2 regions of the Streptomyces sp. T12 genome follow, and region 2 is predicted to be linked to the other one. Evidence: riboswitches for the same ligand, from Rfam matches in the RefSeq annotation. Region 2 holds a riboswitch; the other holds the start of a gene.
The links. A riboswitch is a leader RNA that binds a small molecule or an ion and turns the genes downstream of it on or off. The one in region 2 is predicted to bind cyclic di-AMP.
Positions count from the first base shown of each region.

Region 1 (15,247 bases), 3.9 Mb from region 2:
AGCGGGGGTCACCGCCACCGGCTTCGCCTTCACCGAGAACATCCTCTACCTCGGCACCGCCTTCGGTACCGACCAGCTCTCCGGCGACAGCGGCATCGCCTCCGTCACGGCGGCGACCTTCTTCGTCCGCGTGATCATGTCGCCCTTCGCGCACCCGCTCTTCACGGTCCTCACCGGCATCGGCTTCGGCATCGCCGCGCTGTCCGGCGAGCGGCAGCATGTGCGCCGCGTCCTCCTCCCGCTCTCCGGGCTGCTTCTCGCCATGGGCATGCACGCCCTGTGGAACGGCTCGTCGGCCTTCGGCGAGTTCGGGTTCTTCGCCGTGTACGCGGCCATCATGGTGCCCGCGTTCGGGCTGCTGACCTGGCTGGTGATCTGGACCCGGCAGCGCGAGCTGAGGACCGTGCGCGAGGAGCTGCCCGCCTACGTCGTCGCCGGGTGGCTGACCCCGGGCGAGCCCTTCGTGCTCGGCTCGATGCGGGCCAGGCGGATGGCCCGGCAGTACGCGCGGCGCCGCGGGGGGCGCGCTGCGGCCCGGGCGGTGGCGCAGTACGAGGCGTACGCCACCTCACTGGCCTTCCTGCGACGCCGGGGGCGCCGTGGCCGGGCCGGCGCCGACTTCGCCGTACGGGAACGGGAGTTGCTGCACGAACTGTGGCGACGCCGGGAGCTCGCGCGGCCGGCGCTTGAGCACGCGGGTGCCGCGCAGGCCTGGTCGGCGTACGGGTACGGGGCGCCGGTGCCGGTTTACTGGCAGCCGTACGGGCAGGTGAACGGGCAGGTGAACGGGCAGCCGTACGGGCACGTGTACGGGCCCCGGTATGGGCCGGCGACACCGTATCCCGCGTACAACCCGTATCGGACGTGATCGCGACGCATCGTAGGTCATCGCGCGCCGTACCGGACGTGATCATGGTGTGCTGCGAAGCATCAGGCGGACGCCGCCGTCAGCTTCCCGAGCTCCTCGTCCGTCAGCCTCAGCTCCCCCACCCCCAGAAGCGCCGGCAGCTGCTCCGGCGTCCGGGCCGAGGCGATCGGGGCCGCCACCGTCGGCTGGGCTGCGAGCCAGGCCAGGGCCACCGTGGCCACCGGGGCCTCGTGGGCCTGGGCGACCTCGTCGAGCACGGTCAGCACCCTGCGCCCCCGCTCCGTCTCCAGGTGCCTGCCGGCGCCCTGGGCGCGCGGGCTCTGTACTGCCGTGTCGGCGCGGTACTTGCCCGTGAGGAAGCCGGACGCGAGGGCGTAGTACGGGACCGCCGCCAGGCCTTCCCGCTCGGCGAGGTTCTGGAGCTCGCCCTCGTAGGTGTCACGGGAGACCAGGTTGTAGTGGGGCTGAAGGGCCACGTACCGGGCGAGGCCCTCGCGGTCGGAGAGGGCGAGGGAGGCCGCCAGCCGCTCCGCCGAGATGTTGGACGCGGCGATGTGCCGGACCTTGCCCGCCTTCACCAGCTCGTCCAGCGCGCCGATGATCTCCTCGACCGGCACTTCCGGCTTGTCGAAGTGGGTGTAGTAGAGGTCGATGTGGTCGGTGCCGAGGCGGCGCAGGGAGGCGTCCGCGGCCGCCTTGATGTTGGCCGCGGTCAGGCCCTGGAAGTCGGGGTGCTGGCTGACCTTCGTGGCGATCACGACGTCGTCCCGGTTGCCGCGCGCCTTGACCCACTTGCCGATGATGGCCTCGGACTCGCCGCCCACGTTGCCCTCGACCCACGCCGAGTACGAGTCGGCCGTGTCGATGAAGTTGCCGCCCGCCGCCGCGTAGGCGTCCAGGACGGCGAAGGACCGGGTCTCGTCAGCGGTCCAGCCGAAGACGTTGCCACCGAGGGAGAGCGGGAAGACCTCGAGGTCGGAGGAGCCGAGCTTGCGAAGAGAAGTCATGCTCTTCCCCAACACCCGCACCAGAAGCCTGTATTCCGCACGCATCATTGCGCACGCAGCGGAAACCGGCAGCCCTGACGTCGGGGGGTAAGTCGTCAGGACCGCCGGGGATCAGAAGTGGGTGAACCTCAGGGCGTGAGGCCCTTGCCGCGCAGCCACGCCATCGGGTCGATGCCGCTCGCGCTGCCGTCGGGGTGCACTTCGAGGTGCAGGTGCGCCCCGGTCACGTTGCCCGTGGCGCCCACGCGGCCGATGACGTCGCCCGTGTTGACCTTCTGGCCCACGCTCACGCTGATCGAGGACTGGTGCGCGAACCAGAGCTCGGTGCCGTCGTCGAGGGTGAGCTCCGTCTTGTAGCCGTACGACCCGTCCCAGCCGGCGAACGTGATCGTGCCGGAGTGCACCGCCTTGATCAGCGTGCCGGTGGGGGCGGCGAAGTCGAGGCCCGTGTGGTAGCCGGAGGACCAGTAGGCGCCGGCCTGACCGAAGGTCGAGGTGATGGTGTACGAGGAGGTCGGCAGTGTGAACTGCTTGGCCAGCTCGGCGAGGCGCTCGGCCTCGGCCTTCTTGCGGGCCTCCTCCTCGGCCTCGGCCTTCGCGGCGGCGGCCTTGGCCTCGGCCTCCTTCTCCGCCTTGGCGGCCGCGGCGGCGGCCTCCTTCTCGGCGGCGGCGACGGCGGCAGCGGCGGCCTTGCTGTCGATCTGGTCCTGCTGCAGCTCGGCCTGCGCGATGATCCGGCTGCGCAGCGCCTCGCCGGCGTCGGCAGTGCCCTGCGTGGTCTCCTCGGCGGCCTCGCCCATGGTGCTCAGCGCGGTGGCGGAGTCCTCGGCGGCCGCGGAGGAGTCGTCGTCGGAGATCAGCGGCAGGTCCGGCATGGTGATGGCGACCGGCGGCTTGCCGCTGTTCGCGCTGGCCATGCCGCCCGCGCCGACGGCGGCTATGACACCGACGCCGAGAACCGTGGAGCTGCGGGCGAGTCCCCCGCCGCGCTGCTTGGAGACGCGATGCCTGCCGCGTACGGGACGAATGGAGTCCGCGGTGGGGTTCCACTCCTCGAACGGGCCCTCGTCGGTGCGGTAGCTGTCGTAGCCGAAGGAGTCGGTACTGCGTTGACTCGGCACGAACGGGGCTTGCTGGGCAGGCCGGTTGGACGCCACGTGGGCGTGCTCCTTTCCTTCCTTCTCGCCTACCGGGTTAGCTGACGGGTTCGGAGCAGGAAGGTCTCCTACGCGCGTATACCGGCCGTGAGTTCACGGCGGTATCCGTGCGATTCACCCCAAGGTGGTGGTTCCCCGGTTCCCTTGCGGGATTCGGCGCGTGCGCACGGAGCCGACTCTTGTGACGGCTGGGACGACCGCGCTGCGTTATCGAACGTTAATAGACGCGGGGTACGGATTCCAAGCTGTTCCGCTTGATCATTAACTATTTTCGCCCGGACTTACGGGTCATGAGTGGCCTAAATCGGGCGAGTTGGCCAGGGCTCAGGAGCCACACAGGTATTGACGGAATGTCAGTTGTTATGCGGAGGGCGGTCACCCGATCACGGTTGGTGACGGTGATCAAGGGTCTGCTCCACAAGATCTCCATCAGGGCCGTCGCACGGCGATGAGAGCCAGGTCGTCCGCCATGCCGCCCCCGGAGTGCCTGCGCACCTGGGCCGCGAGCACGCCGAGCAGCGCGGCCGGCTCGCGACAGGCGTTGTCCCGTCCCGCGAGCCGGGCCTCGGGGTCGTAGAACCGGTCGTTCTCGTCCCGCGCCTCGGACAGGCCGTCGCTGTACAGCAGCAGTGTGGCCCCGCTCGGGAAGCCGGCCTCCTGGGCCCGGTCGGGCCAGGCGCCGAGCTCGCCCATGCCGAGCGGCAGCGCGGGCTCCGGGGTGAGCAGCGAGCGCACGGTTCCGTCGGCGTACAGCAGCAGGGGCGGTGGATGTCCGCGGTTGACGAGGCGCACGAGCCCGTTGCCGTGCGGCAGCTCGGCGAGCACGACGGTGGTGAACCCCTCGGAGGACTCGACCCCTTCACGCCGCGTGCGCTCACGCGCCAGCGCCCGCTCCAGCCGCTGCGCGACCGCCTCCAGCGTGGCCTCCTGCTCGGCGGCCTCCCGGAACGCCCCGATGACGACGGCGACCGCCGCGACCGCCCCCATGCCCTTGCCGCGCACGTCCCCCACGACGAGCCGTACGCCGTGCGGAGTGTCCTGCACGGCGTACAGGTCGCCGCCGATGGAGGCGCCCTCCTGCGCCGCCTCGTACCGTGCCGCGATCTTGAACCCACCGATCCGCTCGGCGGGCTCGGGCAGTACGGCGCGCTGGGCGGCCTCGGCGATCTCACGGGCGGAGGCGAGGCGCTCGTCGCTGCGGCGGACGAGGACGTTGATGAGGACGGCGAGGACGGAGACGGTGACCACGGTGGCCAGCTCGGTGATCACCTCCGCCCTGGGGGTGCCGCCGAGCACGATGCGGAGCACGAGCAGGACGGCGAAGGCGGCGAGCCCCGTGAGCAGCGTGCCGCGCAGCGAGTAGAGCGGGGCGGCGACGAGGGGTGCGGCGGTGAAGAAGGGAGCGCCGGTGAATTCGCTCGGCGTGGCGTAGTCGTACGCGCCCCCGGCCGCGGTGAGCAGGGCGGGGAGCAGCCGGACGAACCGGCGTGCGTACGAGATCCGCCGTTCCTCCACCTCACCAGGGTTGCCGAAGCGGGGGTGGGGAGCGAGTGGTGTGGGCTGACCGGACGACGGCTGGGAAAACACTCAGGGCCGGAACTGAATCAGTTCCGGCCCTGAGCCTTCAGTAGCGGGGACAGGATTTGAACCTGCGACCTCTGGGTTATGAGCCCAGCGAGCTACCGAGCTGCTCCACCCCGCGGCGATGACTCAATAGTACGCCATCCGCAGGACAGAAAGCACACGCCTTTCCCGGCGTCACGACAGCAGGTGACCATTCGGGGCCTTTGCCCGCTTCTCGTACTCCGGCAGGACCAGGACATCCACCCCCTGTCCCGCCAGCACCCCACTGCCGTCGGCCGCCACCACGAACGTGTCCGGCTCCCGCCAAGCCGTCACCACCCGCCGCACCCCCGCCGCCAGGATCAGCCGCGCGCAGGGCGCCGGCCGGGAGGCCCGCCGGGTACACGGCTCCAGGCTGCTGTACACCGTCGCCGTCGCCAGCCTCGGATCACCGGCCGCGATCTTCGCGAGCGCCGCCTCCTCCGCGTGCACCACGGGATCGCCGCCCTCCCTGGAGTACCCGCGCGCCAGTTCCGTACCGTCGGCCGCCACCACCACCGCCCCGACACTGAAGGCCGTCTCCGACGGCGGGCACTGCGTCGCCAGGTCACACGCCCGTGCCAGCCAGTGCCGATCCGCGGCGGAGGGAAGGGCACCGGCGCCGGGCGCCGTCGGCTCGTAGCGCATCAGGACGACGTCCTCGATCCGCCGCGTCTCCAGCAGCCGCAGGCGCCCGCCCTGGTATCCCCCCGGCCCGAACAGCCGCGGCGCCTCCGGATCCCCCACGAACAGCGGTGCCAGCACCAGCTGCACCTCGTCCGCGAGCCCCTGCTGCAGCAGCTGCGTGTGGATCGTGCCGCCGCCCTCCACCATCAGCCGCTCGACACCGCGCACCTCGTGCAGGTGCTCCAGCAGCCCCCGCCAGTCCAGCTCGGCGCCCAGCGCGACCACATCCGCCGCGACCGGCGCCCGCCGCAGCCGCTCCGCGCCCTTCTCCGTCGTGTAGACGATCTTCTGACCGCCCGTGTGCCAGAAGTTCGCCGCCGGATCCAGTTCGCCGGACGCGCTGACCGTGACCTTCAGCGGATACTCGGGTTTCCCCGCCGCCACCCGCGCGGCCCGTCGCTCGGCCGAGTTCACCAGCAGCCGCGGATTGTCCGCCCGGATGGTGCCGGCGCCGATGAGGATCGCGTCCACCGAGGCCCGTACCTCGTCGACCCGGTCGAAGTCGGCCGGGCTGGACAGCAGCAGGCGCTCGGGGGTGGTGTCGTCGAGGTAGCCGTCCAGCGAGACCGCGGCGGACAGCAGGACGTAGGGGTACGACGGCATCGGCACGCTCTCCGGCTCGGCAGACTCGGTCTGGCAATCTCGGGCTTGGTTCAAGTTTGAAACAAACCTACACTGGTCGCATGACGACTCGCTGGCTCTCCCCCGAGGAGCAGCGCGCCTGGCGCGCCTACATCGCCTCCGCCGCCCTCGTGGAGGACGCGCTGGACCGGCAGCTCCAGCAGGAAGCCGGCATGCCCCATCTGTATTACTCCATCCTCGCCACCCTGTCCGAGGCTCCGGAGCGCCGGTTGCGCATGACCGATCTCGCCGAGGGGCTGAAGATCACCCGGAGCCGGCTGACGTACGCCGTGACGCGGCTGGAGAAGGACGGGCTGGTGGGGCGCGAGGACTGCCGCTGGGACAAGCGCGGCAGCATCGCGACGCTCACCGAGGAAGGGATGCGTGTCCTGGAGCGTACGGCCCCGGGGCATGTGGAGACCGTACGGGCGCTGCTCTTCGACCGGCTGACCCCGGAGCAGGTCGGCCAGCTGGAGGAGATCTTCACCGCGGTCGCCGAGGGCTTCCAGGGCGAGGACGCGCACGCCACCGCGGATGACGTGCCCTGGCGGCGGCGCTCCGGCAAGTCCTGTTCGTGACGCACACGACATATTTGTTGCTTCAAATTTAAAGCATGGGGTAGGGTCCTGGACCGAGGAGCTGCTTCAAATCTGAAGCAGCCGACCCACGGACGGAACCCGGAGAACCCGCATGCCCGACTTCACCGCCGCCGCCACCCAGCGCGCCCGCGTCCGGGTCCCGCTGCGCTTCCACGACGGTTACTCCGTAGACGCCGAACTGGTCACCTTCCACGGCCTGACCGACGGCCAGGAGCACGTGGCCGTCGTCCTCGGCGACCCGGCCCCCGGCACCACCCCGCTGGTCCGGCTGCACTCCGAGTGCCTGACCGGCGACGTCTTCGGCTCGGCCCGCTGCGACTGCGGCCCCCAGCTGCGCGAGGCCGTCGAGCGCATCGCCGAGCGCGGCGGCGTGCTGCTGTACCTGCGCCAGGAGGGCCGCGGCATCGGGCTCTACAACAAGCTGGACGCGTACGCCCTCCAGGACCAGGGCCTCGACACCTACGCCGCGAACGCCGCCCTCGGCCTGCCGGAGGACGCCCGCGACTACACGGCGGCCGCCCAGATGCTCACCGCCCTCGGCATCGGCGCACTGGACCTGCTCTCCAACAACCCCGACAAGGCCGACCAGTTGCGCGCCCTGGGCATCGAGGTCCAGGGCCGCGTACCCACCGGCGTCTTCGCCACCGCGGACAACGTCCGCTACCTGCGCGCGAAGGTGCTGCAGACCCAGCACACGCTGCCGCTGGGGGCCCTCGCGGGGCTCAACGCGGGCTGAGCGGACGGCAGCACGCCGGAGACAGAACGAAGGGGCGGGCGTCCGGATCGGACACCCGCCCCTCAGTCGTACGTCGACTACAGCAGCCCGACGACGACTACGGCGTGACCTTCTCGATCGTCACCCCGCCGACACCCGCGGTCGTCCCGCGCGTGTTCACCAGCCGTACCTCACCGAAGAGCTGCCGGCCCTCGGGCACGGCCCGCGCGACCGTGACGTTCGCCGCCACCTTCGCCGAGTCGCCCGTGCCGAGCTTCACCGGCGACTCGTCGACGGTGACCGAACCGAGCGCGGAGGAGAAGAAGGCGTCCCGGTAGTCGTACGCGGTGGAGCCGGACGGCACCTCGAAGCCGACGACCTCGACGGTGTACTTGCCGGCGGCCGGGTTGGCGATGGAGACGGCCTCCTCGGAGTCGCCGTCCGCGGACTGGCCGACGAGCTTGCCCTCGGCGTCGTACACGTTCAGGTCGAGGTCGGAGCCCAGGTCGGAGACCTTGCCGATGGCGACGTCCAGCGAGGTGGTGCCCTCGGGCACCTCGACGGTGCTGGTCTGCGTCTCACCGCCGGCGATGGTCGGCCGCCCGGTCTTCGACGAGCCGAGTGCGCCGCCCTTGAGGTTGCCCTCCACGGCCTCCAGCTTGTTGGTCACCGTCCAGGAGGCGGCGACCGGCGTGCCGACCTTGGCCTCCGGGACGGTCACGGCCGCCGGGTCGAAGGACGCGCCGTACACGGTGGCGTTCAGCTGGTACGGGTTGTCCAGCAGGGCCGACGTACGGCGCGAGTCGACCTCGATCTCCCAGACGCCGGGCAGCGGGTCCTCGTAGGAGGCGATGTCCGTCGTGGTGGTGTCGTTGTCGGCGACCGGGGTGCCGTACGGGCTGATGGCGCTGAACAGCGTCCGGCTGCCCTCCTTCAGCCCGCCGAGCGTGACCTGGAGCGACTTCGTGCCCTCGGGGACGGTGACGAAGTACGACTTGAAGTTGTTGCGCTGCACCGAGCCCGAGGCGGTGAAGGTGTGCTGGACCGGCGTGGAGACCACGACGGTGTTGAGGATCTGCTTGTCGACGCCCGCCGTCCTCGGGTCGTCGGCCTGAAGGATCGCGCTCTTGATGCCCGCGTGCTTCGGCGCGGCCTGGACCTTGACGGTCACCGCCTTGTTCAGCGGCAGGTCGACCACCTTCGGGCCGACGATCGAGAAGGTGCGGGCCTTGTTGTTCGCCAGGCGCAGGATGTGCGGGAGCGAGCCGCCGGGGCCGGACGTACGGGTGATGGTGACGTCGTACGTCTTCTTCTGGCCGGCCTTGAGGCCGCCCTCGCGGTCGTAGACGCCCGTGCCGAAGCCCGGCGTCTTCAGCGCCTGGTCGAGCGCGGTGTCGACCGGGGCCTTGACGGCGTAGTCGTGGGCGGTGGCGCCCGCCTTGATCGCCTTCCAGGCGTCGACGACGTCGATGAGGCCGGCACCCTCCTCGTACGCCTGAAGTCCCTCGATGTGCTTGGCGGTCGAGGTGAGAGCCGTGCGCAGCTTCACCGGCGTCAGCTTGATGCCCTGCTGCTTGGCGGCGCTCAGCAGCAGCGCGCTCGCGCCCGCCGTCTGCGGGGACGCCATCGACGTGCCGTTGTACATGGCGTAGCCGGCCGGCAGCTTCCAGCCCGCCTCGGCGATCGGCGCGCCGGGCATCCAGGCCGGGATCGTGCTGACCGCGGAGCCGGGGGCGACGACGGTCGGGGTGAAGCCGCCGTCCTCACGCGGGCCGCGCGAGGAGAAGTTGAACAGCTGGTACTCGTTGCGCACGCCGGTGCCGTAGTTGGCGGCGAAGGTCTCCTTGGAGACGCCGGCGCCGACCGAGATGACCTTGTCGGCCAGGCCCGGGTCGCCGATGGTGTTGGCGCCGGGGCCGGAGTTGCCGCCGGAGAGGACGAGCTGGACGCCGTAGGTGTCGATGAGCCGCGTGTAGAGCTCGGCGCCTGCGTTGTTGCCGTCGTTCAGCGGGGGCAGGCCGCCGATGGACATGTTGACGACGTCGACGCCACGGTTGACGACGAGGTCGATCATGCCCTCGGTGAGCGCGACGTTCGAGCAGCCCGGGCCGAAGATGCAGGCCCGCGCGGAGACGATCTTCGCACCGGGGGCGGCGCCGTTCATCTTGCCGCCGAACATGCCGTTGGCGGCGGTGATGCCGGCCACGTGGCTGCCGTGCGAACCGGCGGTGAGGCCGATGTTGACGAAGTCGGCCTTCTTGCCGACCCAGTCGCCGCCCAGCGGATCCATCGGGACGTCCTTGCGGACCTCCACGACGAAGTCCTGGCTCTCGGGGATGTCCGTGGCCGGGTTGTCCGTGCCGAAGCGGCCGACCTGGTGGCCGTCCTTGTACGGCTTCATCGGGGTGTCGTCGGTGAAGTCGCCGTTGTCGTCGACGTCGACGGTGACCGTCCCGGCCGCCGGGTCGTACAGGACGCCCCAGTCGTCGGTGGTGTCGCCGTCGCGGTTGACGTCGCCGTCGGCGTCGCCGTCCGTGACCTTGCCCTGGTTGGTGACGTCCTCACGGAAGGTGCTGATCCGGTACGAGCCCTCAGGGGCCTTCCAGCTCTTGCCGCCGTAGGTGAAGGCCGGCCCCGAGACGGAGCTGGTCATCGCCCGCCAGGTGCCGTCGCCGTCGACGATGGGGTCGGTGGCGGTCACCCAGTCGACGATCTTGCGCTCACCGGTGGTGGTCTTCTGCAGCGCGGGGCTCGCGAGGTCGACACCGGTGTCGAGGACGCCGATGGTCACGCCACGGCCGTCCGCCTTCGGGTTCTTCTTCACGAAGTCCACCGCGCCCGTCTCGAAGGACGGGTTGTACGGGTTCTTCGCGGGGGTGTTCTTGTCCGGGCCGGGGTAAGCGGCCGCGGAGGCGCTCGACTTGCCGCCGCTTTCGAGGCTCGGCTCCTCCAGGGGTATTTCGTCCCGCAGGTCGATGGCCTGCACGGAGGAGAGCTTGGCGGCGGCCGTGATCGCCGAGTCCGCCCTGGCGGTCGGCACCGTGGCCCGTACGTATCCGAGCTTGTCGTACGTACGGCCCACGGAGCCGCCCTTGATCGCGTCCAGCTCCTCGGCGACCTTCTCGGTCTGGCCGGGCGCCGTGGCGATCATCATCGTGACGGTCTTGTCGCGCTGTGCCTTGGCCTCCGCGAGGAGGTCGGCGTCGTCCGAACCGAGCTTGTCGTGCGCGGACTTGACGCCGGGTTCGGCCGCGGTGGCGGGTGAGCCGTCCGCGGCGAGGGCGAGGGGTATGGGCCCCGCCGCGGAGAGCGCGGCGACGAGGCCCGCGGCCACGGCGATACGGGCGACGCGTGTCGCGCCCGGTATCGGGGCCGGGTGGGGGGTGGTGGGCATGGTGATCCCTGGTGCTGAAGGAACGTAGACGTCGGCGGCCGTATCGAGCACCTTCGACCGCCGCGGTCCGGAATGTGATCCCGGATGATCGCCCAGCTTCCCCCAAGGGACCGATTTCTCTTGATAGTTCAGGGAGCCGAGATCGCCGACTGGCACAAACTCGCCATGCGTCATGGGGGACTTATCCGACCAGGCTGTGACATTCCTGTGAGACGGTCCGGCTACGCCCCCCGAGTGCCGGTCAGCCCAGCTGCACCCGGTCGGTCAACCCCGCCTCGGCGAACGCGGCCACCAGCTCGTCGCGCCCCTCGGTGAAGTGGGCCCAACTGTCGAAGTGGACGGGGACGATCCGGCGCGCCCCGAGTATCCGGGCGGCCTCCACGGCCCGGACGCTGTCGAGGGTGAGCAACTGGCGGTCGAGAACGGCCGTGCGGGCGGCGCCGGCGAAGAGAACGGCGGTGTCCACCGGCCCGAACCGCTCGGCGATCTCCTTGACCGGCCCGAGCTGGGCGTTGTCGCCGCTGACGTACACCGTGGGCAGACCGGCCCCGGTCAGCACGAAGCCGACGACCTGACCGACGACCGCTTCGAGTTCCTCCCGCTCTCCCGGGCCGTGCAGTGCGGGCACCCCGGTCACGGTGATCGTGCCCCCGCCGGGCCGGTCCACGGTCACGGACTCCCAGTCCCCCAGCCCCCGAGCGGCACCGCCCAGCCGCCTGGCGCCACTTGGCGTGGTCAAGGTCAACGGCACCTCGGAGAGCAGCGCACGGCCGGAGACGTCGAGGTTGTCGGGGTGCTCGTCGTGCGAGAGCAGAACCACGTCGATCCGCCCGAGCTCGGCGGGCGAGGCGGAGGCGGCGGCGGTCTTGGTCAGGGCGCGGCCGCCACCCAGCGGGTAGTCGCCGGGGGCGTCGAAGGTGGGGTCGGTGAGGAGGCGCAGACCGCCGTACTCGATGAGGGCGGTCGGGCCGCCGAAGACGCGGACGGGGACCGGGGCGGGGACCTGCTCGCTGGTGGTGCGGGTGGCGACCATCGTCATACCTCACGGTTGAGAGGAGATGTATCCGTGAGGCACAGCTAACCGCTTCTCACGGATAGATGCAAGCCATAACGTGAGAAGCCGAAGTCGGCCCGGGGCCGCGGACATTGAGGCCCCGTCACAGCCGATTGACCCTCAGGACCCCCATATGGCAGTCCCGATGAGCGCGGCGACAGATATCGGATTAGCCTCCGAAATGAGCGCAAAGTGGATCTATCAATGGTGCGCTCTACCCAACCCGAGGAGGAGCAATGCGCAAGATTCAGAAGGCCGCTGTCGCGGCCGCCATCCTGGGGAGCTTCAGCTTCATAGCCACCGCCCCCGCCGCTGCATACGACGGGCATGGCCACGGCTGTAAGTCGCACGACTTGAACGTCGACATCCTCGGCCAGGTCGGGGTACTCCCCGGCCTTTTGGGCAATGCCGTGAACGGCGAGGGCAACGCGGGCGGAATGTGGAACCACACCGGCTCAAGTTGTGGCCACTAGTCGTTCCAGTTCACCGCGATAAGTCTCGGCGCCGGGCCCACCAGCCCGGCGCCGAGCCCGTGTTGGCAGACACCCGGCACCAGAAGATCGGCCCCGGTTACGAGAGCGGCCCCAGGATCTCCTGGGACTCGATGAGCCCCTGGTCGCTGGACGCCTCGCCGTCGTCGAAGACGCGCGCGGCCTGTCGGGCCCGGAATTCGAGGTGGGCTTCGGCGGGCTTGGCGTAGCCGTGGCGGGCGCGGGCTTCCGCGGGCGTCAGCACTTCCTCCTCGCGGGGAGGGATGCCGAGCTTCATCGGCGCGATCACCGCGACCGTGGAGGGCGAAAGCCGTGCTATCAGGCGCAGTTCGGCCTTGGGGCTGAGGTGGGCGAGCGCGAAGGCCGCTTTCATGACGGGCACGATGAGCAGGTCGAGGAGGCGGGACTGCCGGATCCCGGCCATCTCGCGCATCCAGCGCGGCATGGTGGCGATCGTGGCGATCCGCTGTGCCTTCGCGACCGCCATGCTCGCCGGCTTCGCCCAGCGCGGCGTAGGCGGCAGGACGAGCTCACTCCTGAGCAGGTGGTTCATGGCCTGCCGGGCGATCGGACTGGCGGACAGCCGCGGACGCATCCGTTCGAAGTACGCCCGCACGCCCGCACGGCTGCGGGGGATGTCGTCGGGGGAGCAGGTCTGCAGTTCCGCGGCGACCGCGCACGCCTCCCAGTACTCCTTCTCCTCCTGCGCGGTGAGCCTGCCGGGTCCGTACTTCTCGTACGCGTAGAGGATCGAGTGCCAGCCGGTGAGCTGGATCCACAGCTGCGAGGCGGGGTCGTTGGCATCGTAGGTCCCGCCGCCGTAGGGCAGCTTGCCGATCGCCTTGGAATGGACCTTGACCAGGATGTCCGCGGCCTTGCACACCTCCCGCGAACCGGCGAAGGCCACCATCGCGAAGTACCGCAGGGTCCGGTCGTAGCGAGTGCGGGAGCGCTGGTAGATGCCCTGGGTCGCGTGGACGGCGGCCACCAGCGGCGGGTCGAGTTCCTCGACCACCACGGCCCGCTGAAAACCCACCGTCGGAGCGGTCGGATAGCTCCAGACCTTCCACACCACCGACCCCGGGCCGAAGAAGCCGTAGTCCTCGTGCGGTTCGACCTCACTCCACTTCGACTTCGCCATGGAGCCGCTCCTCATGCGTCCGCGGCGTACGCCGCCGTCGATTACGACACTGCTGTCTTAAATTAAGACACGGGTGTCGTAAACTGCCAAGGTGTCAGCACCCACCTCTTCGGAAGACAGGCCACGCAAGCGACGCCCCTACGCCCCGCGCGTCCCGATCGCGGAACGCCGCGAGCAGCTGCTCGACGCGGCCCTCGCCGTGATCGTGAGCGACGGCTACGAACGGGTCTCCATCGACGCCATCGCGAAGAAGGCCGATGTCGCCCGGTCGGTGGTCTACGGCGCCTTCGAGAACCTCGACGCCCTGCTGACCGCACTGCTCGACCGGCAGCAGGCACGCGCCTTCGGACGACTGCTCCAGACGATCCCCAGCGCGGCGGACCTGCGCGACCCCGCCGCGTTCGCCTCCGAGGCGGTGCGCCGGATGTCCGCGATGCTCCGCGAGGACCCCGACACCTGGCGGCTGATCCTGCTGACTCCGGGCACCATGCCCACGGTCGTCCGCGACCGCATCGAGGCGGACCGAGAACGGTTTCGGCGCCGGGTCGAGAAATGGCTCTCCCTCGTCCTGGCCGACCGGCGGGGCCCGGCACTCGACCCGGAGGTCCTCGCCCACGCCCTCGTCGCCTGCGCGGAACACTTCGGCCGCATCGCGCTCACCGACCCCGGCAGATTCGACCCGCCCCACCTGATCGGCCAGGTGCAGGTGATCCTCGGCGCCATCTGGCCGCCGACGCGTTGACGGCATGTCAGCGGAGAACAGCCGCTCACACCCGGGCCCGAAAACGAAGCAGCGCCCGACCCGACCGAAGCCGACCCAGGCGCTGCGCAGCAGGTCAGAGGGCATTCCCCTCGCCTGCCACCGGTAGGCCCTGTGGGACTCGAACCCACAACCAATGGATTAAAAGTCCTGGCCAAGGCTTGCTGGGTGGTTCCGGATGCTTCTTCGGGGTCCGGAACCACCTGGTCAGAGCATGTGCGCCGTGAGTGCCGATCCGGCGCGGGACAGGCTGTGCCACGCCGTCCGCTCACGCATCGCTCACGCACGGCACGCCCCTGAGCAGCGGCTTTCGGCCTACAAGAGGACAGCGCACCCTCTGTTGCCCCCATCGAGATCAATAGTCGGTGAGGACAGTGCTGCAGTCCATGAGTTCTCCGAGTTGGGGCGCCCATGGACTGCCCTGTGGTTCGCGCACGGCCACGCTGATTCACCCGGCCGGGGCGCCCCGCTGTGCCGCGGGCCAGCACCGCTGAAGGTCACCTGGGGGCTTGGTCACCTGTCAGTCCGGACGAAACGGCAGAAGGGCGCCTCGAATTTCAAGGAGACGGATTCCTTGCACTGCTTGCCTCCGACCTTCAAAGCCCGCACGATGGCTGAGTCGGCGTCGGGCAGGTTCGTCCAGTACACCCCGTCGCGATGTAGTTCAACGATGGTGTCGGCGCCGCGTGCGATAGGCGTCGGGACATGTCGCAGTTCGAGCGGCTCGTCAGGCCCTTCGCTCAACGCACGAGCTGTGATCAGAACTGCGAGGTTGTGTTCCTCCGCAATGCGGCGTGCCACGTCCATGCTCAATGCCAGGCCCTCCTCGTCCAGGTCGCTGTAGCTCTGGATCGTGTCGACCACCCACAGGGCAAGGCGACCACGCTGCGGTGGGATGACCGTAGTTGCGGCTTCCCGGAAGACCTGTTCAAGCGGGAGCCCGATGGCCGGGGTGTGCCAGCCTGGCACCCTGACTGAGGACTCTGATGCGCGGCGACGCAGGGAGTCGAAGTCCACCGTGTCGGCGGGGTAGCGCAGATCTGCTCCGCAGGTGGCGCTGACAAGCTTCCGCTCGATCGCGTCGGAGTTGATCTCGCAGGTGCTGAAGACCGTGAGTCGGTCGGCTGTGGCATTGTGCAGCGCGATGTTCA
Region 1 covers NZ_CP117866.1:5,019,293-5,034,539, forward strand. Annotated here, with positions in the region: gene PBV52_RS22480 (PrsW family intramembrane metalloprotease) at 1-868, shown strand, start outside; gene PBV52_RS22485 (aldo/keto reductase) at 931-1,875, opposite strand; gene PBV52_RS22490 (M23 family metallopeptidase) at 2,004-3,032, opposite strand; cyclic di-AMP (ydaO/yuaA leader) riboswitch at 3,044-3,201, opposite strand; gene PBV52_RS22495 (PP2C family protein-serine/threonine phosphatase) at 3,462-4,547, opposite strand; tRNA gene PBV52_RS22500 (tRNA-Met) at 4,661-4,734, opposite strand; gene PBV52_RS22505 (dihydrofolate reductase family protein) at 4,791-5,924, opposite strand; gene PBV52_RS22510 (MarR family winged helix-turn-helix transcriptional regulator) at 6,005-6,520, shown strand; gene ribA (GTP cyclohydrolase II) at 6,633-7,277, shown strand; gene PBV52_RS22520 (S8 family serine peptidase) at 7,375-10,650, opposite strand; gene PBV52_RS22525 (MBL fold metallo-hydrolase) at 10,892-11,683, opposite strand; gene PBV52_RS22530 (hypothetical protein) at 11,941-12,177, shown strand; gene PBV52_RS22535 (oxygenase MpaB family protein) at 12,275-13,336, opposite strand; gene PBV52_RS22540 (TetR/AcrR family transcriptional regulator) at 13,428-14,078, shown strand; gene PBV52_RS22545 (hypothetical protein) at 14,610-15,247, opposite strand, start outside.
Region 1: another riboswitch for cyclic di-AMP. It lies ahead of PBV52_RS22490 (M23 family metallopeptidase); the one in region 2 lies ahead of PBV52_RS04855 (C40 family peptidase).

Region 2 (15,247 bases):
GGAGGTGTGGACCCGGAGCAATCCGGACTCCGCCGCCACCTACGAGCGGGTCTTCGCCGCCTTCACCAAGAAGACCGGCATCAAGATCGACTACCAGCCGGTCGTCAACTTCGACCAGCAGCTGCAGAGCCGGGCGTCCACCAAGGACCTCCCGGACGTCATGATCAACGACACCGCGCTGATGGGCAGCTACCAGGGCCAGGGCCTCCTCAAGCCGATCGACCCCGCCTCGATCGCGGGCCACGACCAGATCACCGACAAGACCTGGTCCTCCACGGTGGGCATCGACGGCAGGCACTACGGCATCCCGTACTCCCGTCAGGCCCAGACCCTGATGATCCGCAAGGACTGGCTGCGCAAACTCGGTCTGAAGGCACCGACGACCTGGCAGGAGATGCTCTCCGTCGCCAAGGCCTTCGCCACCGAGGACCCGGACGGCGACGGCAAGGCCGACACCTACGGCATGGTCGTGCCAGGTAGCGCCCAGAACGGCTACGCCGCCTGGTGGGGCGCGAGCTTCCTGTGGCAGGGCGGCGCGCAGATCATCGAGCCGGACGGCAAGGGCACCTACCGGCCCGCCATGGACTCGGCGGCCGCGGTGCACACCGTGACCTGGATGAAGAACAGCCTCTTCTGCGGTGATAACGGTGTCACCCAGCCGGGCGCCCTGACCGCCGTCACCTCGACGGCGACCAACTTCCAGGACGGCAACGCCGGGATGTACATGACCGGCCCGTACAACATCGTCACCTTCGACACCACGCCCGGCAAGGACAAGTACGAGGTCGTCCCGGCGCCCGCGGGCCCGGCGGGCGCCGATGTGCTGGCCGACGGCGAGAACGTCTACTTCGGCGCCAGGACGGGGAAAGCGAAGCAGGAGCAGGCGCTCGCCGCCTTCCTGATCTCCCCCGAGGGCCAGAAGCTCGCCATGACCGGCAAGAACCAGCCCGTAGTCCGCATCCCCGTGAACGCCACCCTGGACGCGGCGAAGGTCCGTGACGACGCCCGCTGGAGCGTCGTACAGAAGGCGTACGAGGACGCCTCCCAGCAGTTCCCGAACGCGCCGGACTTCGCGCCGATCAAGCAGGACACCGCCGACGCGCTCAACTCGATCTTCACCTACTGCGGCGGTGACGTCCGCTCCCAGCTGGGGGAGCTCAACGAGACCCTCGCCGGCGACCTCAAGGACCAGGACCTGTTGAAATGACCGCTACCGTGAACACCCCCGCGGCGCGCGGAGGCAGGGTCTTCGGCGTCCTCGGCAAGAAGGCCGTCGTCCCCTGGCTCTTCCTGGCGCCGGGTCTGCTGCTCGCCCTCGTCTTCAAGTTCTGGCCGATGGCCAAGGGCATCTGGCTCAGCTTCTTCGACGTGCGGCCCTTCCTCGGCGACCAGTGGATCGGCCTCGACAACTACACCCGGGTCCTGACCGACCACCGCTTCCAGGACGCCATCGGGCACACCCTGGTCCTCGGCATCGGCCAGTCGCTCGGCGCCATCCTGCTCGGCTTCGTCCTCGCCCTGCTCCTGGAGGGCCAGGCCCGCTCGCTGAAGATCATCCGGACCGCCGTCTTCCTGCCCGCGGTCACCGCGACCGCGGTCGTCGGTGAGCTGTGGCGGCTGATGTACTACCCGACCTCCGACGGCCTCCTCAACAGCGGCCTGCACCTGCTCGGGCTCGGGCCGGTGCAGTTCCTCGACAACCCCGGCATCGCGCTGTACTCGACGATGGCCATGGGCATCTGGATCTGGGCCCCGTACAACATGGTGATCCTCCTCGCCGGCCTCGCGGGCGTGGACCGTTCGCTGTACGAGGCGGCGGCGATGGACGGCGTCTCGCTGTGGCAGCGGCTGCGCCACGTCACGCTCCCCGCGATCCGCCCGGCGCTCATGATCGTGCTCACCCTCGCCACGATCCGCGGCTTGCGCGTGTTCACCGAGGTCTACGTCCTCACCGGCGGCGGCCCGGCCGGGTCCACCGACGTCTGGATGACCCGCGCCTACACCCTGGGCTTCAGCCGCAACGACATCGGCGGCGCCTCGGCGGCCTCGGTCGTGCTGCTCTGCGTGACGCTGCTCCTCACCGTCACGGTCAACTACCTCCGCAAGAGGGGAGAAACGCGATGAGCGCCCCCGTCATCGACCCCGTCCGGCCGACGGCCCCCGACACCCCGGCCGGCCGGGGCACCAAGGCACAGCGGACCACCCCGGCCCGCTTCGACACCGCGCTCGGCTGGAACGACAAGCCCTCTCTCGCTTGGGCCCTGCGCATCCTGCTCTGTCTGATCGCCCTCGCCGTATTCGCGGCGCCGTTCCTGACGATCTTCTCGGGTGCCTTCACCCCCAACCCCAGCGGCTCCTCGCTGTCGTTCCTGCCGCACGACAGCACGCTGCTGAACTTCGAGGTGGCGGGCGAGCGCGGCATCTGGGACTACCTCGGCAACTCGCTGGTCATCGCGGGCGGCGGGCTCCTGCTCCAGCTCGTGGTGTGCACCCTGGCCGCGTACGCGCTGGCCCGGCACCGCTTCCGCGGCCAGGCGCTGATCATGATGCTGTTCATGATGACGCTGATGCTCCCCGAGGAGGTCATCGCCATCCCCCTGTCGCTGGTCCTCGGTGACGTCCCCGTGGTCCACCTGGACCTCAAGGGCACGGTCTGGGGCGTCATCCTGCCGCTGGGCGCCTGGGGGTTCTCGGTCATGATGCTGACCGAGTTCATGCGGGACATACCCGACGAGATCGAGGAGGCCGCCCGCCTCGACGGCGTCGGTGAGCTGAGGATGCTGTGGCAGGTCGTCCTGCCGCTGTGCAAGCCCGCGCTCGGCGTGGCCGGCGTGCTCGGCTTCATCATGATCTGGGACCAGTACCTGCTGCCGCTGATCGCCGCCAAGGACCCCACCGACTACACGGTCACCGTCGCCCTGTCCATCCTGCGCACCGACCCCGAGGTCGGCTCCGGGGTGGTGCTGGCCGGTGCGGTCATCGCCCTGATCCCCAGCCTGATCGTCTATCTGCTCCTCCAGCGCTCGCTGGTCTCCGGCATCGCCGCCGGGGCCACCAAGGGCTGAAACCGACCCCCCACGTTTGAGGGAGACATGAAGTTCCAAGGAGTGCTGTTCTTCCCGGTGACGCCGTTCGCCGCGGACGGGTCACTGGACGAGGAACGGCTCGCCCAGCACATCGACAGCGGCGTCGCGGCCGGTGCGGGCGGCGTGTTCGTCGCCTGCGGCACCGGCGAGTTCCACGCGCTGACGCCCGACGAGATCGAGCGGGCCACGCGTGTCGCCGTCGAGACGACCGCCGGACGCGTCCCCGTCCTCGCGGCGGCGGGCGGCCCGCCCCCGGTCGCCTGCGACCAGGCCGCCCGCGTCGAACGCGCCGGCGCCGACGGCATCCTGCTGCTGCCGCCGTACCTGGTGACGGCGCCGCAGCGGGGCCTGGTGCGGTACGTCGAGGAGGTCACCGCCGCGTCCGAGCTGCCGGTGATCTTCTACCAGCGCGGCACCGCCCGCCTCACCGAGGCCACGGCCGCCGAGATCGCCGCCCTGCCCAAGGTCGTCGGTCTCAAGGACGGCATCGGCGACATCGAGCGGATGCACCGCATCGTCCGGGCCGTACGCGCCGTGCGCGGTGCCGAGGACTTCCAGTTCTTCAACGGCCTGCCCACCGCCGAGATGACCGCGCCCGCCTATCACGGCATCGGCGTGGACCTCTACTCGTCGGCCGTGTTCGCCTTCGCCCCGGAGATCGCGCTGACCTTCCACCGCGCGCTGACCGAAGGCGACGAGGCGACGACCAGCACGCTCCTCGACGAGTTCTACGGTCCCCTGGTCGAACTCCGCGACGAGGTCCCCGGGTACGCCGTGGCGCTCGTCAAGGCCGGGGTGACCCTGCGCGGCCTGGACGTCGGCGGCGTACGTGCGCCGCTGCTCGACCCCACGCCGGAGCATGTCGCCCGGCTCGCGCAACTCATCGACCACGGCCTGGAGGCGATCCGCGCATGAGCACCACCACCGGCACCCGGATCCGCGAGCTGATCGTCACCCCGATCGCCTTCCGCGACCCGCCGCTGCTCAACTCGAGCGGCGTCCACGAGCCGCTTGCCCTGCGCCTCATCCTCCAACTCGTCCTGGAGGACGGCACGGTGGGCCTCGGCGAGTCGCCGGGCGGCACCGCCCGCCTGGAGCGACTTCAGGCGGCCGCGAAGGTGGTCGTCGGCATGGACGTCTTCGACACGACCGCCGTCGCGGCCGCGATCGACGCCGCCCTGCTGCCCACCGTGCCCAGCTCCCACGAGCGCGGCTGGACCACCTCGGCGGTGGAGGTGGCCTGCCTCGACGCACAGGGCAAACTGCTGGGCCGCCCGGTGAGCGATCTGCTCGGCGGGAAGGTCCGCGACTCGGTGCCGTTCGCCGCCTACCTCTTCTACAAGTGGGCCGAACACCCCGCCCTCGACGGCCGCCCGGCGGTCGGCGACGACTGGGGCGAGGCGCTCGACCCCGCCGGGATCGTCGAGCAGGCCCGGCTGATGCAACAGCGCTACGGCTTCCGCTCGTTCAAGCTCAAGGGCGGTGTCTTCCCACCCGACGAGGAGATCGCCGCGATCAGGGCACTCGCGGAGGCCTTCCCTGGGCAGCCGCTGCGCCTGGACCCCAACACGGCCTGGACGGTGGAGACTTCGCGGTACGTCGCCCGCGAGCTGGAAGGCGTACTGGAGTACCTGGAGGACCCGACCGCGACCATCCCCGGCATGGCGGAGGTGGCGAAGGACTCGCCGCTCCCCCTCGCCACCAACATGTGTGTGATCGCCTGGGAACACCTGAAGCCGGGCATCGAGCAGAACGCGATCCAGGTGCTCCTCACCGATCACCACTACTGGGGCGGACTGCGCCGCACCCGTGAACTGGCCGCGGTCTGCGAGGCGTTCGGCATCACCCTGTCCATGCACTCCAACTCGCACCTGGGCATCAGCCTCGCCGCCATGACCCACGTGGGCGCGGCCATCCCCCACCTCGACCACTCCTGCGACACGCACTACCCGTGGAACTCGGCCGACGACGTGATCCTCCCCGGTGCGCTTCAGCTGCGCGACGGGGCGGTCGAGGTCCCCACCGGCCCGGGCCTCGGCGTGGAGCTCGACCACGATGCCCTGCACCGGCTGCACCGGCTGTACGTCGACTCGGGGGTGCGCTCCCGCGACGACTCCGGGTACATGCGGCGGATCCACCCGGACTACGAACCAGGGCTGCCGCGCTGGTGACGGCCGGAGGCTTACGGCGACGGCAGGGTGCGGCCCAGCAGATCCAGCAGGGCCGCCCAGTGCCGTTCCGTCGCCTCGGCGTCGTACATCGCGGTGTCCGCCTGGGTGAAGCCGTGGTGGGCGCCGGGGTAGACCTCGCCGCGATGGCGGACGCCGGCCGCGGTGAGGGCCTTGTCGAGGCGGTCGATCTGCTCGGCCGGGTTGGTCGAGTCCCGGTCGGCGTGGCCGAAGTAGAGCTCGGCGGTGACGCGGTCGGCGAGCAGGTGAGGGCTGTCCGGGGCGTCCGTCGCGAGGTACGCCCCGTGGAAGCCGGCCGCGGCCGCCACTCGGTCCGGATGGGTCCCGGCGGTGCGCAGGGCCAGGGCGGCGCCCATGCAGTAGCCGGTGACGCCCACCGGGCCGTCGGCCGTGAGCGGGGAGTCGGCGAGCCAGTCGAGGTAGACCCCGGCGTCCCGCATGGCCGCCTCGGGGGTGAGCGTCTGCGCGGCCGGGCGCAGGCTCTGGATGATCTCCGGTCGCTCGGCCGGGTTGATGAACTCGGGCAACTCCACGACGGGCGCCGGGCCGTGGCGGTAGAAGACATTGGGGACCAGGACCGTGTACCCGGCCGAGGCGAGCCGGTCCGCCATCCCCTTCAGGTGCGGGCGGAGACCGAAGGCGTCCATGTACATCAGCACCGCCGGGCGCGGGACGTCGCCGTCCGGACGGGCGAGGTAGGCGTCGGCGGTTCCGTCCGGGGTGGGGACGGCGACGAGTGTTCCCTGCATGTCGGCCTCAGTTCTCGATGGTCGCGTTGTCGATGAGTTCCTTGACGCGCTCCGCGGAGACCGGGACGCCCGGCGTCTCGAAGAACCAGCGCTGCGCCTCCTGTTGGCCAAGTCCTTCGGGCCGCGGGGCCATGTACGGCTGTACGTAGACCGGCGTGCCGGGCTCGCTGCGCCGGCTGTCGGCGAGCGTCCCGATGTCCACGCAGTCGTAGCCGAGGGTGTCCAGCAGCCGGGCCACCTCGGCCTTGGCCCCGGGGTCGTCGCCCGCGACGGGCAGGGCACTGCGGTCGGGGGCGCCGGAGGGCCGGGCGGAGGTTGCCAGCCGCCGGAAGTCGATGTTGTTGAACGCCTTCACCACGTGTGAGCGGGCCAGATGCCGCTGGACCAGGGCGCTGGAGGTCAGCTCGCCCGAGTCCAGTGCGGCGACGCGGCCGTCGCGGTCCGGGTAGTAGTTCATCGTGTCGATCACGGTCTTTGCGGCAAGGGCGGCGACCGGGAGGAGGTCGTAGGCCTTCAGCGGGACGGTCGCCACCACGAGATCGCCGGCCTGCGCGGCCTCCTCGGGCGTGGCTGCCCGTGCGTGCTCGCCGAGTTCGGCGACGAGGTCGGCCAGGGTCTCGGGGCCGCGCGAGTTGCTCAGGACGACGTCCAGTCCGGCGGCGACGGCGAGGCGGGCCACCGAGCTGCCGATCATGCCGCTGCCGATGAGTCCGAGGATCTTGGTCACGGTGTACGTGCCTCCGTCACTGCGTGAGCGCTGGTGAAGTGGAGTTTCGTATGTGAAACTGAGTGTCACGTTAGCGATCGAGTGCCGGAACTGCAAGTGAGGGTGGGCGACCGGATAGGGTCACGAGGTGAGCGCAGCAGCACGTACGAACACGAGAGACATCGCCCGGGCCGCCGTACGGGCCGAACTGGCCCAGGTGGCCTTCGAGTTGTTCCGGCGCGAGGGCTTCGAGAAGGTCACCCTCGACGACCTGGCCGCGGCGGCCGGAGTGTCCCGCAGCACGTTCCTGCGCTACTTCGGCACCAAGGAGGACGCCGTCCTCGGCGCCTTCGACGCCCACGGCGACCAGGCCGCCGACGCCCTGCGGGCCCGGCCCGCGAAGGAGGACGAGTGGACGGCGCTGCGGCGCGCGCTGGACACCGTGATCGAGCGCTACCGCGAGGACCCCGCGCGCGCCCTCGCGACGACCCGGCTCGTGCGGGAGACCCCCGCCCTCTGTGCGCGGCAACTGGAGAAGCAGCACGGCTGGCGCCCCGCTCTGGCCCGGGCCCTCGCGGAACGCGCCGGTTCCACGGAGCCGGCGACACTCGCCCAGACCGTGCGGGCCGCCGCCGCCCTGGACTGCCTGAACGTCGCCCTGGACCACTGGACCGCCTCCGAGGGCGCCCTCGATCTCGTGGACGTCCTGGACGAGGCCTTCGCGGCACTGGCACACCGGTAGCCGTCCGACGCCCCATAAGGTGACCCCCGACCGCACGACAGGAGGGGTGAGGGCGTGGGCATGGACGGCTCGACAGGCGTGTTGGTGACCGGCGGCAGCGGGTTCGTCGGAAGCCATCTGGTCAAGCGGCTTCTGGAGCGCGGGTATCGGGTCCATGCCACCGTGCGCAGCACGGCCGACACGGCGAAGGTACGGCCCCTGCGGGAGATGCAGGAGGCGCACCCCGGCCAACTGTCCTTGTTCGAGGCGGACTTGCTGACGGAGGGCTCCTTCGACGAGGCGATGACCGGCTGCCGGGTAGTGTTCCATGTGGCGTCGCCGTTCCGCATGCCGGAGAAGATCAAGGACGGCCGCCGGGACATGGTCGACCCGGCCCTGCTCGGTACGCGCCATGTGCTGGCGGCCATCGAGCGGACGCCCACGGTCGACAGGCTCGTCCTCACCTCCACCGTGGGCACGATCTTCGGGGACTACGCGGACGTACTCGCCATGGACGACGCGGTGCTGTCGGAGCGGTACTTCAACACCACCAGCACGGTCGAGAACAACCCCTACCACTACGCCAAGACGCTGGCGGAGCGCGCGGCCCGGGACGCGGAGGCCGCCCAGGGCCGCTGGCGGATGGTGTCGGTCAACCCCGGCCTGATCCTGGGCCCTTCCCTCACCCCGGCCTCGGAGTCCGGCAGCCTGTTCCTGCTGGAGGAGCTGTTCAAGGGCTACTTCTTCTACGGCGCACCGGACTTCAGCTTCACCACGGCGGACGTGCGCGAGGTCGCCGACGCGCACATCGCGGCAGCGGAGAACCCGGACGCGAAGGGCCGTTACATCGTCGCCGATCGGACCATGACGTCCTTCCACGAGATGTCCCGCATCATCCGGGCCCGGTACCCCCGTGACCTCCGCCTCCCGCGCACCGCGCTCCCGCACTGGCCGGTACGCGTCCTCGGCCCGGCCTTCGGGCTGACGCAGGACTACATCCGCAAACACCTCGGCATCCGCTTCCGGGTGGACAACAGCCGGAGCGTGAACGAACTGGGCATCACCTACCGCCCGATCGAGCAGACGGTCCTGGACCACTACGAGGCGTGGCGGAGTCAGCGCAGCGCGAAGTGAAACCGGAGGCCCCGCCCCCGAAGCGTCGAAGGTCACAAAAACGTATCGGACATTTCACATGTCAACCTTCACGCGAGGCTCACAAGTTGGCTAGGTTACGCCTCAGGCCGCACGACGACCTCCGGCGAACCCCGCCGGGACGTGCGGCCTCCGCTGAGTCCGGTGCGCCCCCAGGGGTTCACTGGAGCCGGGGACCCAACCGAAAATCGGGGTGAATCGGCCCAACTGCCTTTCGGGGCAAGGGCCGTAGGGCACACCTTCCGGAACCGTCCGCCCGAACCCGTCAGCTAACTCGGTAGGCGGATTACGGAAGGAGTACGTCGCCCATGGCGCCGGAACGCACCGCGCGTCCGGGGGCTTTGAGCCTGCCCGGCATGCGCAATTCCGCACTCGCGTCGGCGGCCCTCACCTCGGTGGCACTGCTCGCCCAGACGGCCAACGCCGCCCCCTCCCCCGGGGACGAGGCACCGAGCCGCGAGGAGGTCAGCCGACGGGTCAGCTCCCTCTACGACCGGGCCGAGTCCGACACGGGAACCTTCAACGCCACCCGCGCCGCGGCGACGGGACCGCGCAAGCGTGCCGACCGGCCGACGGGCGCCGGAGGCACAACCACCGCCGCGGCCCGGGGCGATGAGGGCAGACGCAGCGACCCCGCTCTCGACAACATCGCCCGGCAGTGGTTCGACGTGGCCCGCTCGAAGCTGGGTCCCACCGTTCCGGCGGCGCTGCCGGCCGACAGGATGCCGGAGCGACCCGCCGAGGCGCGGCGCGCCCGCCCGGCGCAGGGTGCGGGGGACGGTCTCACGGACCGCGGGCGGGAGGCGTCCGGCCGGCCCGTACTGGAGTTGCCCGCCGCACCGGTCGCCGAGTTGACGTCCGCTCAGGTCACGGGGACGGCTCCCGTCGCGGAGCTGACCGCAGGCCCGATGGCCGCCCTGCCTGGCGCCCCGGAGGCACCGCAGGAGGCCGCGCAGACCGACTGGAGCACCCGGTCGGCCCTCGCCCTGCCCGCCCCGACCGCCGAGCCGGCGGCCGAACCGAAGGCCGATCCGCAGCAGCGGTCCTCGCTGCGAACCGCCAAGGAGCAGAACCAGCGCAAGCTCGCCCGCGCCCGGGAGTTGCTGTCCGCGTACACCGCACCGCAGAGCACGCCGCTCCCGGCGATCGAGCCCCTGCCCGCCGCCGACACGTGGGGCACTACGCCGGTCGAGCTCCAGCCCTCGGCCGAGACGCAGTGGCAGGCCCTGCAAGCACAGTCCGCAGCCGACCTCACCACAGTCCCGCCCGGCACGACGGCCTGGCCCACCGCGCCGAGCCCGAGCGTCGACACCTCCGCGACCACCGTCCCGGGCCAGGCTCTCGACATCGCCCCCGCCCTCGCCTCGACGGCACCGCAGGACACGCGAGCCACGCGTGCCCTGGACTTCGCCCGCGCCCAGCTGGGCAAGCCCTGCGTCTGGGGCACGACGGGGCCGGGGGCTTACGACGGCCCCGGCCTCACCCAGGCCGCCTGGAAGGCCGCCGGCATCACACTCCCCCGCACCGCACAGGAGCAGGCGACCGCGGGCCAGGGAGTCGCCCTCGCCCACCTCGAACCCGGTGACCTGGTCCTCTTCCACATCGGTCACGTCGGCATCTACTCCGGAAACGGCATGATGATCCACGCCCCGGGGCCGGGGGCGGCCATCCGCGAGGAGTCGATCCACTACGCCGGGGAGCCGGCGATCCACAGCGCGATACGGCCCGCCTGAGCCATCGACAGGACCACCACCCCGCCTTCCGCCAGGCGGGGTGGTCTTCTTTGCCTCCGGGCCGCCCAGCCAGAACACCGCTCCACCTCGGCTTTGTCGATACGTCCTGACAAACCCATTGACATCATCTGCGCGCAGCCGCATAGTACCTGCCACTAGAGCGCGCTAGTGAAGCGCTCCAGTCGGTATCCAACGGGCGGTACCCGTGACCCTCCCCCCACCTGAGAACCCGCCCCGACCAGCACAGCGAGGTGCATGGGACATGCGCAGACACCACCGAGCCGCGACACTGACCGCTGCCGCCCTGGCCGCCGGCCTGTTCGCCGCGGGATGCTCCAGCAGCTCCGGCGGAAAGGCGTCCGAGGAGGGCTCCGCGGACGCTTCGGCGGGCAAGGCCACCACGCCCCGGATGACCGTGGCCATGATCACCCACGCGGCTCCCGGTGACACCTTCTGGGACCTGATCCGCAAGGGGGCCGAGGCCGCCGCCGCCAAGGACAACATCAAGCTCGTCTACTCCAGCGACCCCAGCGCGGGCAACCAGGCCAACCTGGTGCAGAACGCGATCGACCAGAAGGTCGACGGCATCGCCCTCACCGCGGCCAAGCCGAGCGCCATGAAGGCCGTGGTGGCCAAGGCCACGTCGGCCGGCATCCCGGTCGTCGGCTTCAACTCCGGCCTGGACGACTGGAAGGACCTCGGCCTGCTCGAGTACTTCGGACAGGACGAGAACATCGCCGGCAAGGCCTTCGGTGAGCGGCTCAACGAGACGGGCGCCAAGCACGCCCTCTGCGTCATCCAGGAGCAGGGCCATGTCGCCCTGGAGGCCCGCTGTGCCGGCCTGAAGAAGGGGTTCGAGGGCAAGACGGACATCCTCTACGTCAACGGCACCGACATGCCGTCCGTGAAGTCGACGATCACCGCCAAGCTCCAGCAGGACTCCTCCATCGACCAGGTGGTCACCCTCGGCGCCCCCTTCGCGCTGACCGCCGTGCAGTCGGTGTCCGACGCGGGCGCCAAGGCCGAGGTCGCGACCTTCGACCTCAACAAGGAGCTGGTCACGGCCGTCCAGGACGGCAAGGTCGAGTTCGCCGTCGACCAGCAGCCCTACCTGCAGGGCTACTTGGCGGTCGACTCGCTGTGGCTGTACAAGACCAACGGCAACTTCAGCGGCGGCGGCACCGCTCCGGTGCTGACCGGGCCCGCGTTCATCACCAAGGACAACGTCGACGCGGTCGCGGAGTTCGCGGCCAAGGGCACGCGCTAGGCGCGTACATGGACAGGCGGGGTCGGCCGTGGCCGCGACGGGGCGCGGCCGACCTCGCCGCTGTTCGTTCTCAGGCCGGCCCCTCGCCGCTGTTCATTCTCAGGCCGGCTCCTGCGGGGCCGGCCCGCTGCTGCCCCGGACGACGAGTTTGGGGTCCAGAACGGCCTCGCGGGGCTCCAGTTCCGGGTTCTGCAGCCGGTCCACGGCGAAGCGGACCGCGTTCTCGGCCATGAGGACCGCGTCCTGGCGGACGGTGGTGAGGCCGATCGGCATCAGATGGGAGAGATGACTGTCGTCGTAGCCGACCACGGACATGTCGCGCGGGACCTCGACGCCCGCCCGCGTCAGGGTCATCAACAGGCCCATCGCACAACGGTCGTTGCCCGCGAGGACCGCCGTGGGCAGGGGCAGCCCCCGGTCGCGCTCGGCCAGCAGCATCCGGCCTGTCTCGATGCCCGACTCCTCGGTGTGCGCGCCGGGGATCACCCGCTGCTCGGCCTCCAGCCCGTGCCTGCGCATCGCGGCCCGGTACGCGCGCCGCCGCTCGGCCGAGCCGGGGCCGCGCCCGCCGTCGATGTGCACGATCCGGCGGTGGCCCAGTTCCACGAGGTGGTCCATGGCCTGCCGGACGCCCTTGCCTTCGGCGCTGTGCACGAAGTCCACGCGCGCCTGGGGCACCCGGCGGCTGACCGAGACGGTGACGGTACGGCGGCCGAGTGCGTCGAGGTAGGCGGGATCCGCGTCGGGGCCGAGGAGGATCACCGCCTCGCAGCGGTGGCCGAGCAGCGCCTCGACGGCCTTTTCCTCGCTGCGGCCCTCGGCGGCGGCGGAGAGCAGGACGTCGTAGCCGAGCCGCTCGGCCTCGGGGTAGATGCCGGCGACGAGGTCCATGTGGAAGGACTGGTGGACGGTGAACATCACGCCGAGGGCGCGGCTGCGGCCGCGGGCGAGCAGCCGGGCCGCATTGTCGGGGCGGTAGCCGATCTCGTCGGCGACGCGCAGCACCCGCTCGCGGGTCTCACGGCTCGCACCCGGCAGGTCGCGGAAGATGATCGAGACGAGGGCTCGGGACACACCCGCCTTCTCGGCGACGTCCGCCATCGTGGGCCGCTGCCTGCCCGATGCATCCACCTGTGAACCCACCCTTCGACGCAGATCACCTTAGCCGGGTCTCGAAATCTCCCGGCAACAAGCTATTGACATGACATTTGGACCAGGGTCATCGTACTCGCACTAGAGCGCGCTAGTAGAGCGCGATAGACGATCTGTGGATACGTCCCTGACGTCCGTCCCCTCCCCGAAGGACTTGTCATGGCAACGGCGCCAACCTCGCTCCGCACCACTGCGGGCAACCTGTGCCTGGGCTCGGCCCCCGACTCGTGGGGCGTCTGGTTCCCCGAGGACGACCAGCAGGTCCCGTACACCCGCTTCCTCGACGAGCTGGCCCGGGCGGGTTACCGGTGGCTGGAGCTCGGGCCGTACGGCTACCTCCCCACCGACCCGCAGCGGCTGAAGGAAGAGCTGGACGCTCGCGGCCTCCAGGTCTCCGGCGGCACCGCCTTCGGTGCACTGCACCGGCCCGAGGCATGGGACGCGATGCTCGCCCATGTCCGCCAGGTCGCGGAGCTCACCGCCGCCGCGGGCGCCCATCACCTGGTCCTCATCCCGCCCATGTACCGGGACGAGAAGACCGGGGCGTTCACCGAGTCGCCGGAGCTGACCGCCGAGCAGTGGGCCGGCTTCGGCAAGGCCGCCGACCGGCTCGGCAGGCTGCTCCTCGACGAGTACGACGTACGCCTGGTCGTCCACCCGCACGCCGACAGCCACATCCAGACCCAGCCGGAGATCGAGCGGCTGCTCAACGAGTCCGACTCCCGCTACACCAACCTGTGTCTGGACACCGGGCACGTCGCCTACGGCAGCGGTGACAACCTCGACCTGATCCGGCGCTTCGGCGAGCGCGTCGGGTACGTGCACATCAAGCAGATGGACCCGGAGATCCTCGCCCAGGTCGCGGCCGAGGACCTCTCCTTCGGCGAGGCCGTCAAGCGCGGCGTGTGCGTCTCGCCCCCGGCCGGCGTGCCGAAGCCCGCCGACGTGGTGGCCGAACTCGCCCGGCTGGACGCCGAGTTGTTCGTGATCGTCGAGCAGGACCTGTACCCCTGCGCACCGGACGTACCGCTCCCCATCGCCGTGAGCACCCGTCAGCACCTGGCGGGCTGCGGCCTGGCGGGTACCCGGCGCCCGACGCTCACGACTCTCGACCGGTGAGGAGACGGCCCATGGACGTCAGGGACGACGCGACACAGACCCCCTCCCCCGTCACGGACGACGCCCCGCCGGCGGTCTCCCGCAGGCTGCGGCTCATCACCGTCATCGCCACCTTCGGCGGGCTCCTCTTCGGCTACGACACCGGCGTCATCAACGGCGCCCTGCCGTACATGACCGACGATCTGGGCCTGACCCCGGTCACCGAGGGCATGGTCACCAGCTCGCTCCTGCTGGGGGCCGCGCTCGGTGCGGTGACCGGCGGACGGCTGTCGGACGCGCGCGGACGGCGCCGTACGATCCTCACCCTCGCGGTGCTTTTCTTCATCGGCGCGCTGGGCTGCACGCTGGCACCCACGACCGCCGTCATGGTCGTCGCCCGGTTCGTGCTCGGCCTCGCGGTCGGCGGCGCCTCGGTGACCGTGCCGGTCTACCTCGCCGAGGTCTCGCCCGCCGAGCGGCGCGGCGCGCTGGTCACCCGTAACGAACTCATGATCGTCAGCGGCCAGTTGCTGGCGTTCACCTCCAACGCGATCATCGCCCAGGTGGGCGGCGAGTCCGGTGGGGTGTGGCGCTGGATGCTGGTGATCGCCACCGTCCCGGCCGTCGTGCTCTGGTTCGGCATGCTCGTGATGCCGGAGAGCCCGCGCTGGCTCGCCTCCAAGACCCGCTTCAGCGAGGCCCTGGACGTGCTCAAGCAGGTCAGGTCGCAGCAGCGCGCCGAGGCCGAGCTCGCCGAGGTGTCCGCGCTCGCCGTCAAGGAGGAGCAGGAGAAGCTCGGCGGCTGGCAGGACATGAAGGCCACGCCGTGGGTGCGCAAGCTGATGTTCGTCGGTTTCGGCATCGCCATCGTGCAGCAGATCACCGGCGTCAACACGATCATGTACTACGGCACCCAGATCCTCACCGACGCCGGCTTCGCCGCGGACAGCGCGCTCACGGCGAACATCGCCAACGGCGTCATCTCGGTGCTGGCCACCTTCGTCGGCATCTGGCTGCTCGGCCGGGCCAACCGCCGCCCGATGCTGATGGCCGGTCAGCTGGGCACCACCGTCGCCCTGCTGCTGATCGGCGTCTTCTCCCTGGTGCTCCCGCCCGGTGACGGCCGGGCCTACGCCGTGCTCGCCATGACCGTCACCTTCCTCGCCTTCCAGCAGGGCGCGATCTCGCCGGTTACCTGGCTGATGCTGTCGGAGATCTTCCCGATGCGGATGCGTGGCTTCGGGATGGGTGTCGCGGCCGTGGTGCTGTGGCTGACCAACTTCGTGATCGGACTGGTCTTCCCGTCGCTGGTCTCCGGTATCGGGATCTCCAACACCTTCTTCCTGTTCGTGGTGGCGGGTGTCTTCTCGCTCGCCTTCGTGAAGCGCTACGTC
Region 2 covers NZ_CP117866.1:1,097,441-1,112,687, forward strand. Annotated here, with positions in the region: gene PBV52_RS04810 (sugar ABC transporter substrate-binding protein) at 1-1,207, shown strand, start outside; gene PBV52_RS04815 (carbohydrate ABC transporter permease) at 1,204-2,124, shown strand; gene PBV52_RS04820 (carbohydrate ABC transporter permease) at 2,121-3,065, shown strand; gene PBV52_RS04825 (5-dehydro-4-deoxyglucarate dehydratase) at 3,093-4,001, shown strand; gene PBV52_RS04830 (glucarate dehydratase family protein) at 3,998-5,257, shown strand; gene PBV52_RS04835 (dienelactone hydrolase family protein) at 5,269-6,024, opposite strand; gene PBV52_RS04840 (NADPH-dependent F420 reductase) at 6,032-6,751, opposite strand; gene PBV52_RS04845 (TetR/AcrR family transcriptional regulator) at 6,879-7,472, shown strand; gene PBV52_RS04850 (NAD-dependent epimerase/dehydratase family protein) at 7,533-8,585, shown strand; cyclic di-AMP (ydaO/yuaA leader) riboswitch at 8,727-8,903, shown strand; gene PBV52_RS04855 (C40 family peptidase) at 8,960-10,336, shown strand; gene PBV52_RS04860 (sugar ABC transporter substrate-binding protein) at 10,599-11,603, shown strand; gene PBV52_RS04865 (LacI family DNA-binding transcriptional regulator) at 11,703-12,704, opposite strand; gene PBV52_RS04870 (TIM barrel protein) at 12,915-13,874, shown strand; gene PBV52_RS04875 (sugar porter family MFS transporter) at 13,886-15,247, shown strand, end outside.